One region of the Azospirillum sp. P4_B5 genome, then DNA from elsewhere that is predicted to be linked to it. Evidence: riboswitches for the same ligand, from Rfam matches in the RefSeq annotation. Region 1 holds a riboswitch; each other region holds the start of a gene.

Region 1 (4,263 bases):
GATGATGGTCGGGCCGGCGCCGGGAGGTGCCGCGGACTCCCCTCGCAGCAGGCGTTGAACGAGGGCGGTCGCCCCGGTGAGGTCGCCGGCTCGGGTGAGGCGCAGCGCCTCGGCCATTCCGGCGGGGACACGGTCGGTCATGTCGGGAGCTTTCTGGGCTCGGACGGGGCAAGCGGGAAGGTCCCGTCCGTCGTCTTTCAGGAATGCGGCCTGCGCCCTCAGCGCATGCGGTCCGCAAGGGCCGCCTTGACGGCGCTGCTGGCGTGCAGCGCCCCCAGCACGGCGATCGACGCGATGGTGGCGCGGGCGAGGTCGGGGGTGACGTCCTGGGCGATCGTGGCCAAGCCGAGGACACGGATGTCGAGCATCTCTCCGGCATCCCGCGCCGCCTCCAGATCGCCGCGGCTGTAGTGGCGCAGGCCGAGATCGACGCGTTTGCGCGTCACGGCCTGCCGCAAGGCGTCGCCATGGCGGTCGATCTGGTTGCGGATGGCGGTGCGGATGAGGTCGGTGCGGTTCGCGTAGAACCCTTCCTGCACCAGGAGATCGATGTGGCCGAGGTCGACATAGCCGAGGTTGATCGTGATCTTCTCGCTGTCCCCAACCTTCGGCTTCTGATCGCGGGCGTTCTCTGACATCGTTTCGCCATCCCATCACCATCCACTGGGATGGTAAATGGGAGTGATGACGCGTCGATCAAGGGGAGGGCGTCGTCATGGTGGCGAGCGGTTCACGACCGCAAAGCCAAGCGAATGTCCCGGCTTCCTTTCCGGGGAGGGGTGGGACCGATCCACTGGACCGGATCCACCCCCTTGCCGCACGCCTTACTGGCCCTTGCCGTCCGAGGGAACGGCGGCCGCCTCGCTGGAGGAAGCCGGAGTGGAACCGCCGGCACCCTTCGCCGGGCTGCCGGGCACCCACCAGCGGCGGGCCTCAGCGTCCGCGCCATCCGGAGCCGCATCCGCACGGGTCTTCAGCATCGAGAAGACAATGGAACCGCCGACCAGGAAGGCCGTGATGCCCAGCGCCACCGCCGTCGGCATCTTGTAGATGTCCACCATCATCATCTTGGCGCCGACCACCACCAGAACCAGCGACAGGCCGTATTTCAGGTAATGGAAACGGTGGATGATCGAGGCCAGCGCGAAGTAGAGGGCGCGCAGGCCGAGGATGGCGAAGACGTTGGAGGTCCAGACGATGAACGGGTCGGTGGTCACCGAGAAGACCGCCGGGATGGAGTCCACGGCGAAGACCAGATCGGTGAACTCGATCAGGATCAGCACGAGGAACAGCGGCGTCATCATCCGCACGCCGTCGCGCATCACGAAGAACTTCTGCCCCTCGTAGCCGTCGGTCATGCGGAAGCGGGAGCGGACGAACTTGACGATCCGGTTGTTCTCCATGTCCGGCTCGTCGTCCACCGACATCAGCATCTTGATGCCGCTGAAGATCAGGAAGGCGCCGAAGATGTAGATGATCCAGTGGAATTCCTGGATCAGCGCCGTGCCCGCCACGATCAGCACGCCGCGCATCACCAGCGCGCCCAGGATGCCCCAGAACAGCACCCGGTGCTGGTACTGCGGCGGCACCGCGAAATGCGTGAAGATCAGCGCAATGACGAAGATGTTGTCGACGCTCAGGCTGTATTCGATCAGGTAGCCGGTCAGGAACTCCAGCCCCTTCTCGGAGCCCTGAAAATGAAAGACGCCGGCCGCGAAAATCATCGCCAGCGTGGAATAGGCCGCGCAACGCATCAGCGCCTCGCGGCCGGAGATCACATGGGATTTCTTGGAAAATACACCAAGATCAAAGGCCAAAAGCACGGCAACGAAGACGGCGAAGCCGGCCCACATTAAAACGATCTGGTCCATGGAACTGTCCCTTGCTTCATGCACTCCGCTCCCGCAAGCGGAGACTTCGATCGTCACATGAGCAGTCCGACATCACCGATGCGCCACGGCGGGACGCATCGGCCAGAGGGGCCCGGACTGGAATCTCGACCGCAAGGTCTGCGGCCGACGGAAAAACGCACGCGACGGCTCGGCCGCGGCGCGTCAGGACACCCGTCTCCATCGTTTGCCGTGGAGACGTGGCGGTCGGTCAGGATGCTGGTGTGGCGCGGTCCATGTCGATGTCTCCCAAAGGCCCGTCGGGTGCCGTCGTCCGGCGGTGGACCTTGTGGGGGAGCGGGACCCAGGGGGGAGGATAGGGCCAGCTTCCGCAAGGCCGCGCCAAGGCGACGGCTCAATGGGAAGTCCGACATCACAGCGCCGGGCGACGCTGCCAGAGGGGCCCGGACCTCAACCGTCATGTAGTCAGACCCCGGCCCGGCGACAAGAGGGTGGCGCGCCCTTCGCGGACCGTGATCGGCGTATCGGCGGAATGCGGCTTGACCGGAGCCGTTCCGCCCGCGTAGCTTCGCACCCGACGGTTGCCCGAAAGGGCTGAAAATGGGAACACGGTGCGGACCCCGCGGCGATTCGCCGTGCGAGGGTTCTACGCCGGGGCTGCCCCCGCAACTGTAAGCGGCGAGTCGTCCATCGGAATGCCACTGGGATCGCGATCCTGGGAAGGCGATGGGCCGACGATAACCCGCGAGCCAGGAGACCTGCCGTCAGTCGTGGTCACACGCGAACACGTTCGGGCGGGGTGCACCGAAGGTCGTCGAACCGGGAGTCCGTTCGCGGAGCGTCCGGTGGGACTTCGTTCGCGGTGACGTGCCACCGGCGTCCCGCCCGAGGTCTCAATGAGTGTCCGCGTTCCCCGCCTTCACCGGACGGCGTCCTTCGCCGCCCTTCTGGGAAGCCTTGTCCTTCCCGTGTCGGCGTTCCCCGCATCGGCCTTCGCCGATTCCACCGCCATCACGACGCTTCCGCCGGTCTCGGTGACCGCCAACCGCGTCCCCACCGCCGCCGAGGAAACCGGCAGCGCCCTCACCGTCATCACCCGCGAGGAGCTGGAGCAGCGCCAGACCCGCCTGCTGTCCGACGCGCTGCGCGCGGTGCCCGGCGTCGCCGTCAACCGCGGCGGCCCGATGGGCACCCTGACCCAACTGCGCATCCGCGGATCGGAGGGCAACCAGACGCTCGTCCTGATCGACGGGATCGAGGTGAACGATCCCGCCGCCGGTTCCGAATACGATTTCGCCAACCTGCTGGCCGGCGACGTCGAGCGCGTCGAGGTGCTGCGCGGCCCGCAGAGCGCGCTCTACGGCTCCGACGCGGTCGGCGGCGTCGTCAACATCGTGACCCGCCGCGGCGCGGGCGCCCCCAAAATCCGCGCCGCCGTCGAGGGCGGGTCCTTCGGCACCGCCGCCGGGCGGGCCTCCTTCGGCACGGGGACCGACCGTTACGACCTATTTCTCAGTGGCCAGGGCGTCACCAGCGACGGCGTGTCGGTCGCCGACAAGCGGCTCGGCAACCCGGAGAAGGACGGCTACCGCAACGGCACGCTGACCGGAAACGCCGCCGTCCGCCCGACCGAGCGCAGCGAGATCGCCGTGACCGGCCGCTACACCCGCTTCCGCACCGACACCGACGGCTTCGTCGGCGGGCGCGGCGCCGTCGATGACGGGACCAGCACCGCCGGGGAGCAGTATTTCGGGCGCCTCCAGGGCAAGATCGCCCTTTTCGACGGAAAGTGGGAGCACATCGTCGGCCTGACCCATGGCCGCCAGCAGCGCGATTACCGCGACGACGCCAAGACGGTGACCAGCCGCTACGATGGGCGCAAGACCAAGGCCGACTACCAGACCAACCTGACGCTGAACAGCGGCCCCGCCGACCATGTGCTGACCGCCGCCGTGGAGCATGAGGAGGACAAGGCGATCAGCCGCAGCAGCTTCTCCAGCTTCGACCGCTCCATCGGCTCCACCGGGCTGGTGGGCCAGTACAAGCTGGGCCTGTTCGACCGGCTGACCCTGACCGGCAGCGTCCGCCACGACGGGAACGACCTGTTCCGCGACGCCACCACATGGCGCACCACGGCGGCCTATCTGATCGAAGAGAGCGGGACGAAGCTGCGCGCTTCCTACGGCACCGGCGTCAAGAGCCCCACCCTGTTCGAGCTGTACGGCTACACCGCCACCTACGCCGGCAACCCGACCCTGAAGCCGGAACGGGCGCGCGGCTGGGACGCCGGCTTCGATCAGGCGCTGTGGGGCTCGCAGGCCTCCGTGGACGGCACGTGGTTCGACCAGCGCATCCGCGACCTCATCACCGGCACCGGGCGGACCTCCGTCAACATGCCGGGCGAGTCCCGCGT
Region 2 (4,263 bases), on a different contig from region 1:
GACAAGGCGGTGTCCTTGGCGGTGATCGTCACCGAGCTGGTCACCAATGCCTGCAAATACGCCTATCCCCAAGGCCGGAGCGGCAGCATCCGTGTCCGCGCGGTGGCTGTCGAAGGCCAATTGTCGGTGAGCGTGGAGGATGACGGGGTCGGCTTTCCCGGTGGCGGCGCTCCGCAGGGGACCGGCCTCGGCACCCGCATCGTTCATGCCATGGCGTCCAACCTGGGAGCGACACTGCACCATGACCGCCAGCACACCGGCACACGGATGACGCTGACGATGCCGTTGTGATCGCTGCGCCACCATGCCGAGTCGCGATGTCCGGGCTTGTGGCCCTTGCCTCTCCGAGCGGGGGGGGGGGGCGGGTTAATCCTTAGGGGCCTTTGCCGTGGCGGCGGTATCGGTCGGATGATGACTCACCCGATCGAACGAATCCCCGGAGTCTTTCCGCCATGCCGACATCGCCGCACGGATCGCCCGACCGCGGGCTGAAGCCGTTCATCCTCGCCATTCATCGCGAAGCGCTGGAAACCGCCGCGGCCAAGGGGCTGACCGGCACTCTGGCACAGGTCGCCGCCCTCCAGGACACCGCGAGCCTCGCCTCGGCCAAAGCCGGACGCCTCGTCACGGAGGAGGAGGTGATGCGCCTGCTGCTTCGGGAGCGCCGCGGCCGCAAGGTCCATGAGGTGGTGGGAGCGGCTCCGGTCGCTCCGGTCAAGAAGCCGGCGGCGGCGCCATCCCGATTCCGTCTGGGGCGTTGGCGGGCGGTGGCGATCGGCATGGCCCGCTCGGCATCCGCCGGCCTGACGGGAAAGGTCCGGTTGTAAGAATCGGACGATCTGCTGTCCGCCGGTACCGAGTGAGTACGCCCATTGCCCTGTTGAGTGAGTTGCGGGGCGCACTGAGGCTGTCGCTTCCCCGCTGTTCGGCACGAAACACACATTGGGAGGTCTCATGTCCGTTCGCCTGGATCGCCGACAATTGCTGCTGTCCGCCGGAGCCGCCGCGCTGGTGCTGGCCGTGGCGCCGCGCTTCGTCCTGGCTCAAACTCCGGGCGGTAAGGGCTTCACGCTGCCGCCGCTGCCCTACGCGCCCGCCGCGCTGGAACCGCACATCGACGCGACGACCATGGGCGTGCATCACGGCAAGCACCATCAGGCCTATGTGGACAACCTCAACAAAGCGCTCGCCAACCACGGCGACCTTCAGGCGATGCCGCTGGCCGACCTGCTGAAGCGCGTGCCGGAACTGCCGGAAAGCATCCGCACCGCGGTGCGCAACAACGGCGGCGGGCACGCGAACCACAGCATGTTCTGGAGCATCATGGGGCCGAACGCCGGCGGCGCCCCGGACGGCGAGGTGGGTGCTGCCATCACGCGCGACTTCGGCAGCTTCGACGATTTCAAGAGCCGCTTCAACACGGCGGGGGCCGGGCAGTTCGGCAGCGGCTGGGTCTTCGTCACCGCCGACCCGTCGTCGGGCAAGCTCGCCATCGCCGCCCGCCCGAACCAGGATTCGCCGGCCATGGAAGGGGTGCCCGTGCTGATGGGCAACGACGTGTGGGAGCACGCCTATTACCTGAAGTATCAGAACCGGCGCGCCGACTATCTGGCGGCCTGGTGGAACGTCGTCGATTGGGGCGCGGTGAACCGCCGCTACGCGGCGATCCGCAAGGGCGAGCTGGTGATCTGAACGGAAAAGGGGGGGGGGGGTGTACCCGCCCCCCAGCGCCTTGGCGACGGCCAGCACGGCGAGGTCGGCCAGCGGCTCGACAATGATGACGGTCATGTAGGCGGCGCCGAAGGAGGCGACTTCCGTCATGGTCTCGGCGGTGAAGCCGTGGCCATAGAAGGCCCAGAAGGCCACCCAGGCGACGATGCCGCCCTGGTAGGCGGTGGAGAGCGCCAGCGCCTGCGAATACTTCAGGTCGACATAGGGGGTGGCGTCGGGAACGATCCGCTTCGCCAGCAGGCTGATGCCCCACAGCGGGACCAGCAGAGTGGTGACGTTCATGCCGTACTGCGGCAGGTCGAACGGCGCAAAGAACAGGCCCTGGATCAGCAGGCCGGCGGCGAGGCCGATGGAGGCCGCACCGGCACCGAACAGCAGGAGCAGCGTCGATCCGAGGATCAGGTGAACCTCCGACACGCCCACGGGGTGGTGCGGGAACACCTCGAAGAAGCTGAAGACCAGCGCGGTGGCGATCAGGCTGCGCAGCACCAGCGGCGCGACCCCGCCGTTGTTGCGGACGTCGTTGTGCGCCAGCTTTCCGGCCATCGCGAAGCCGCCGGCGGCCGTCGCGTAGCTGAGAGCGATCTTGGCGCCGTCGACGACGCCGGGTTCGATGTGCATGCTCTATGCCCTTTCCGAGTCTGCCATGCGTTTGGAGGGGCGTCGTTGCTGGCAGGCACCGGCATCGCAACCCCCTTGGTCCCCTGGATGGGCGCACCGGAGGGACGGCTTGCGGAAGACGGGCGGCCGTCGGGCCGGACATCGGCAAGCGACCACCGGGGCACCCCGCCCGAGGACGTACGTTCGGTTACGGCAGGTCTCCTGGCTTGCGGGTCAAGGCGGCATCGTCCGGCCTTCCCGGCGCCCGTTCCCGCAGGCGGCGCCAGTGACACGGAAAGGACGATGCCGCTCACCGCTCACAGTTGCGGGGGCAGCGCCGGATTTGCCGTTTCTCCCCGATCGGGGCGGTTCACCGGCTTCCCTCTTAGCCCCGCGACCGGATGGCGCGGGGAACCATAACCGGCGCCAGGGTAGGGGCGGGGTCCCCCGTCGTCAAGAGGGGGATGGCGACCCATCGGGGGAGTCGCACGGCTTCCTTGACACCGCTCCCGCGGAACCGACAAGGTCCGGCGGACTGCGCGAGGCCGGATCAACGGGCGAAGGACGGGGTTGCGGGCATGCTACCGGTTCATTTCCTGACCATCGTGCTGAACGGCGATCCCTTCATCCGCTATCACCTGGAGGTGTTTCGCCAACTGCCCTTTCCCTGGCGCTGGCACATCGTGGAGGGGGTGGCGGAGCAGGTCCGCGACTCCTCCTGGTGCGCGCAACGGGGCGGGCGCGTCCCGCAGGACCTTCACCGCGACGGCCGCAGCAGCGACGGAACCTCGGAATATCTGGACCGCATCGCCGCGGAGGAGCCCGGGCGCGTGTCGGTCTACCGCAAGCCGTCCGGTGCCTTCTGGCAGGGCAAGGTGGAGATGGTGACGGCGCCGCTGGCTGCCATGACGGAGGAATGCCTGCTCTGGCAGGTCGATGCGGACGAACTTTGGACGGCGGAGCAGATCGCCCGTGCGCGCCAAATGTTCCTTGATTCGCCATCGCGCACGGCGGCGCTGTACCTCTGTCAGTTCTTTGTCGGCCCATCCCTGGTCCTCGACAAGGTGGACCATTACGGCAATTACCGCGCCTACGAATGGCTGCGGACCTGGCGGTATCGGCCGGGGGATTTTTGGCACTCGCACGTTCCGCCCCGGCTGATGCGCCCGCAGCCCGATGGGCCGGACCTCGAACTCGGCGCGGCCAACCCCTTCCTTCACGAGGAAACGGCGGCGGGCGGGCTGGTTTTCCAGCATTTCGCCTACGCCACGCGGGAGCAGGTCGCGTTCAAGGAGGTTTATTACGGCTACGACGGCGCGGTCCGTCGGTGGGACGCGTTGCAGGTCGCGGGTCGAGCGGTCGGCAGCGGCACCCTTCCGCTGCGCGATTTCTTCCCCTGGGTGACCGACGCGGCGACCGTCGCCCGCGCCGAGTACGCCATGGTGGAGCCGCTGGCGCGCCCGGACGCCGACGGAGCCTGGGGTTTCGTGCCGCCGGCGCGGGGCGCCTCGACGGCGCCGGCGGTGGCGCTGCTGCGGGGCTCCGGTCCGGCCGTCCGCCGCCGCACGCTCGTCCCCGGCGAACCGTCGCCCTTCCCGACCGACCTGGTCCGAAACGTCGGCGTGTTCCTGCTGGACGGCATGGGTGCCGTGCTGCGGGCGTCCGGCTTCCTGCGGGAACTGCGGCGGGCCTTGCCGCTCGCCCGGATCACCGCCTTCGCGACCCCGGACGCGGAGGCGGCGCTCGCCCTCTGCCCCTACGTCAACCAGCGGGTCACCCTGCCGCCGCTGAAGGGACGGGCGCCCGACGACGCGCTGGTGACCGCCGTGCGCCAGGAGATCGGCCAGCAGTTCAGCGGCGCCTTCGACCTGACGATCAATCCCGGCCGGGGTGAGGATACCAGCTTCGCCAACCGCCTGATGCAGGATACGG
Region 3 (4,263 bases), on a different contig from region 1:
CATCACGACGGCGGCGTCTCGGGCGGTCAGGGTGGCGCGCATCCAGGCGGCGCAGTCCGGCTCCTTCAGGCTCGCCACGAACAGCGGCAGCGGGGCGAGGCCGCGCGCGGCCAGCGCGTCGCACAGAGCGTGCACCGGCTCCAGGTCGCCGGCCAGCAGATGGGAGCGGTAGAAGACGACCGGTGCGCAGGGGCCGGTCGTTTGACTGGACCAGCCCTCGTAGACGCCGAAGCGCGGGACCGGCGCCGGCTCGCGCCAGGGGCGCTCCTGCCCGGCCAGCGTTGCGGCGTAGGCCAGCAGGTTGGCCATGTTGTCCGGCCCGCCCTCGGTGAAGCAACGCCACAGCCGTTGCGCGGCCTCGGCCGGAACGGTGCCGTAGCCCTCCAGGGCGGGGTTCGGCTGGGCGCAGCCGGGCAGTACAGCCAGCGCCACCCCGGACTCCCGGCAGGCGGCGGCGACATGGTCCAGCCCATAACGCCAATAGCCCGCCCCGCCGAGCAGCCGCAGAACGACCAGCTTCGCCTTGCGGATCACGGACTCGACGTAGAGGTCCACCGACAGCGGGTGCCCCAGCCGCGCGAGATTTGCCAGCCGCAGGGTGGGCAGGGTATCGCGATGGCGCTTCCAGCAGGCGGCGAGCGCCGTCAGGTCGCTGTCGGAGAAGGACAGGACGACGAGGTCCGCCGGGCTTTGCCCCAGATCCACGGCCTGGGGGCCGGCGTCGAGGTCTTCCTGGCGGGCGGCGAGTAGGTGCATATGCAAAGACTTTGCGAAGATTCCCTCGCCCCCCTGGGGCTCGGAGCCGCCGGCCGAAGGCCGGTTGAGCGACGAAGGCGATCAAAGGCGGAGAGAGGGCGCGAGACTTGCGAGCGACCTGTTAGGGTGAGGGGGCGCCCGTAAGGGCGTCCACGCACTGCAATGAGTCGGCGTCGTCGGCCTTCGGCCGCCCCCTCATCCCAACCCTTCTCCCCAGAGGGGAGAAGGGCAAATGGTGCATCACCTCAGCGCCGCGGTCACGGCGTCGCGGTCCAGGCCCGTCTCGCCGATCACCACCAGACGGCTGCGGCGCGGCTCGTCGGGCTTCCAGAAGCGGTCGAAATGGGTCTGGATGCGCGTCCCCACACCCTGCACCAGTAGGCGCATCGGCTTGCCCGGCACGTCGATGAAGCCCTTCAGCCGCAGCACGCCATGGGCGGCGGCGACCCGCTCCAGAGTCTTCGCCAGCGCCGCCGGATCGGGCTGCGGGCCGAGTTCCACGACGAAGCTGGTGAAGTCGTCGTGATCGTGGCCCTCCTCCTCGTCATGGTGGCTGGGGCGGTTGGCGAGGTCGTCCTCGGCCCCGGCGCCGACGCCGAGAAGCACCACCGGATCGACCTTGCCGTTGCTGGCGCGCAGGATCTTGGCCTCGCGCCCGGTGCCGCCCTCAGCCATGGCAGCGCGGATCAGGTCCTCGACCTTCGCCAGATCGGCGGCGCCGACCAGATCGGTCTTGTTCACCACGATCAGGTCGGCGCAGAGGAGCTGGTCCTCGAACACCTCCTCCACCGGGGTCTCGTGGTCGAGTTGCCCGGCCTCGGCGGCCTGGGCGGCCAGAGCCGCCGGGTCGGGGGCGAAGCGGCCCTCCGCGGCGGCGGCGGCGTCGACCACCGCGACCACCCCGTCCACCGTCACCCGCGTCTTGATCGCCGGCCAGTGGAAGGCCTGGACGAGCGGCTTTGGCAGGGCGAGGCCGCTCGTCTCGATGATGATGTGCTCCGGCGGCTGGGGGCGGGACAGCAGCTTCTCGATGGCCGGGACGAAATCGTCGGCGACGGTGCAGCACAGGCAGCCGTTCGCCAGCTCGATCACGTCGTCCTCGGTGCAGGTGGGATCGCCGCAGGCGCGCAGGATCTCGCCGTCGATGCCGACGTCCCCGAACTCGTTGATGATCAGCGCCAGACGGCGCCCGCCGGCCTGCTCCAGCAGGCTGCGGATCAGCGTCGTCTTTCCGGCGCCGAGAAAGCCGGTGATGACGGTGGCCGGGGTCTTCCCGGCGGACGGACGGAGGGCGGCGCGATGCGTCATGATCTGGTTTCCTTGTCTCCGCCACACCCGGCGGATTGGATGAGTGTCGGTCCGGCGGCAGGTTTCCTGGCTCGCGGGTCGTCGCCGCGCCTCCCGCCTTCCCGGCCTGTCGGCCCGTGGCATTTCCGGAGGCGGACTCGCCGCATACAGTTGCGGGGGCAGCCGCGGCGTAGGACCCCATCCGGGTCCGCACCGCATTCCCTATTATCCCCGCGCCTTCACGGCGGAGGGGGCACCGTCGGAGGCGCAGAATTGCAGGCGGACCCCCGATTTGCAAGCGGCCATTTGGCGCCCGAAAACCGTGCCGCCGAACCCGGAACGCTCCGTCCGCCCCGCCGTTGGTGTGTCGGAAGATCGGTACAGTCTGTCTGGAAAGCTGACACTCCGGACCGCGTGCGACACCCATCGCCGCCTTTGATGAATTCAGTAATTTCAATGAATTAATTAATCTTCCCGCAATTGGCATGTTCTGTGCTTATATCAGCCTAACCAAAAACGCGGACCGGCAGACGACGCGGACGAACAGGGAGGGAAAAGCGGCACCCATGGCCGACGACATCATTCTGGAAGCGCGCGGACTCTCGAAGGAGTTCAAGGGCTTCATCGCGGTAAAGGAGGTCAACCTCCAGGTCCGCCGCGGCACGATCCATGCGCTGATCGGCCCCAACGGCGCCGGCAAGAGCACGGTCTTCAACCTGCTGACCAAATTCCTGACGCCGACGCGCGGCCAGATCCTCTACAAGGGGCGCGACATCACCGCCATGAAGCCCGCCGACGTGGCGCTGCTCGGCATGGTGCGCTCCTTCCAGATTTCCGCGGTCTTCCCGCACCTCAGCGTGCTGGAGAATGTCCGCGTCGCGCTGCAGCGCCCGCGCGGCACCAGCTTCCATTTCTGGAAGCCCGAGGCCAGCCTGCACGACCTGCACGACCGCGCCGAGGAGCTGATCGAGGCGGTGAACCTCACCCCCTGGGCCGGCCACACCGCCGCCGAGCTGCCCTACGGCCGCAAGCGCGCGCTGGAGATCGCCACCACGCTGGCGCTCGACCCCGAGGTGATGCTGCTGGACGAGCCGCTGGCCGGCATGGGCCACGAGGACATCGAGGGCACCGCCGCGCTCATCAAGCGCGTCTCCGCCGACCGCACCATCCTGATGGTGGAGCACAATCTGTCGGTCGTCGCCCACCTGTCGGACACGATCACGGTGCTCCGCCGCGGCGAGATCCTGGCCGAGGGCGCATACGACGTCGTATCGCGCAACCCGCAGGTCATGGAAGCCTACATGGGTACGGGTGAGGTGGGCCATGCCTGACGGTGCCAACGTGAAGACCACCATGCTGGAGATCCGTGACCTCCAGGCCTTCTACGGCGAAAGCCACGTGCTGCACGGCGTCAACATCGACGTGCGCCAGGGCGAGGTGGTGACTTTGCTGGGCCGCAACGGCGCCGGCAAGACGACGACCATGCGCTCGATCATGGGCATCGTCGGCAAGCGCAACGGCTCGATCCGCTTCCAGGGCAAGGAGCTGATCGGCATGGCGCAGCACAAGATCCCCCGCCTCGGCATCGGCTATGTGCCGGAGGAGCGCGGCATCTTCTCCTCGCTCAGCGTGGACGAGAACCTGATGCTGCCGCCGGTGGTGAAGTCGGGCGGCATGACCGTCCCGCAGATCTACGAGCTGTTCCCCAACCTCCAGGGCCGCGGCACCACCCAGGGCACGCGCCTGTCGGGCGGCGAGCAGCAGATGCTGGCCATCGCGCGCATCCTGCGCACCGGCGCCGACCTGATCCTGCTCGACGAGCCGACCGAGGGCCTCGCCCCCGTCATCATCGAGCAGATCGGGGTGGCGGTGCGCAAGCTSAAGCAGCGCGGCTTCACCATCGTGCTGGTGGAGCAGAATTTCCGCTTCGCCGCGACCATCGCCGACCGCCATTACGTGATGGAGGAAGGCCATGTCGTGGACATGATCCCCAACGACCAGCTCGCCCAGAACATGGACAAGCTGCACACCTATCTGGGTGTCTGACCAGTTCAACACCCCCTCTGCTGAACACACTCAAAACAAAGCCAATCGAAGGGAGTTCGAAATGCTCAAGACGTTGCTTTGCGGGACCGCATTGCTGGCGCTGACCGCCGGGGCCGCGCACGCCCAGGTCTCCAACAACGTGATCAAGATCGGCGTGATGAACGACCGGTCCGG

The links. Region 1 has a riboswitch for cobalamin ahead of AC1DVI_RS25505 (TonB-dependent receptor plug domain-containing protein). Riboswitches for the same ligand answer to the same signal wherever they lie in the genome.
Region 2: linked by a shared signal. The riboswitch ahead of AC1DVI_RS10525 (energy-coupling factor ABC transporter permease) and the one ahead of AC1DVI_RS25505 (TonB-dependent receptor plug domain-containing protein) in region 1 are both predicted to bind cobalamin.
Region 3: linked by a shared signal. The riboswitch ahead of cobW (cobalamin biosynthesis protein CobW) and the one ahead of AC1DVI_RS25505 (TonB-dependent receptor plug domain-containing protein) in region 1 are both predicted to bind cobalamin.

Annotation. Positions count from the first base shown of each region.
Region 1 is NZ_JBFUHT010000042.1:35,844-40,106, forward strand. Features, by position in the region: gene AC1DVI_RS25490 (extracellular catalytic domain type 1 short-chain-length polyhydroxyalkanoate depolymerase) at 1-141, opposite strand, end outside; gene AC1DVI_RS25495 (CopG family transcriptional regulator) at 219-638, opposite strand; gene AC1DVI_RS25500 (TerC family protein) at 825-1,871, opposite strand; cobalamin riboswitch at 2,412-2,630, shown strand; gene AC1DVI_RS25505 (TonB-dependent receptor plug domain-containing protein) at 2,747-4,263, shown strand, end outside.
Region 2 is NZ_JBFUHT010000010.1:95,629-99,891, forward strand. Features, by position in the region: gene AC1DVI_RS10510 (histidine kinase dimerization/phosphoacceptor domain -containing protein) at 1-291, shown strand, start outside; gene AC1DVI_RS10515 (hypothetical protein) at 453-827, shown strand; gene AC1DVI_RS10520 (superoxide dismutase) at 955-1,692, shown strand; partial or broken gene AC1DVI_RS10525 (energy-coupling factor ABC transporter permease) at 1,750-2,352, opposite strand; cobalamin riboswitch at 2,527-2,765, opposite strand; gene AC1DVI_RS10530 (hypothetical protein) at 2,910-4,263, shown strand, end outside.
Region 3 is NZ_JBFUHT010000030.1:1,643-5,905, reverse strand. Features, by position in the region: gene cobN (cobaltochelatase subunit CobN) at 1-756, opposite strand, end outside; gene cobW (cobalamin biosynthesis protein CobW) at 997-2,064, opposite strand; cobalamin riboswitch at 2,104-2,319, opposite strand; gene AC1DVI_RS21445 (ABC transporter ATP-binding protein) at 2,610-3,374, shown strand; gene AC1DVI_RS21440 (ABC transporter ATP-binding protein) at 3,367-4,089, shown strand; gene AC1DVI_RS21435 (ABC transporter substrate-binding protein) at 4,151-4,263, shown strand, end outside.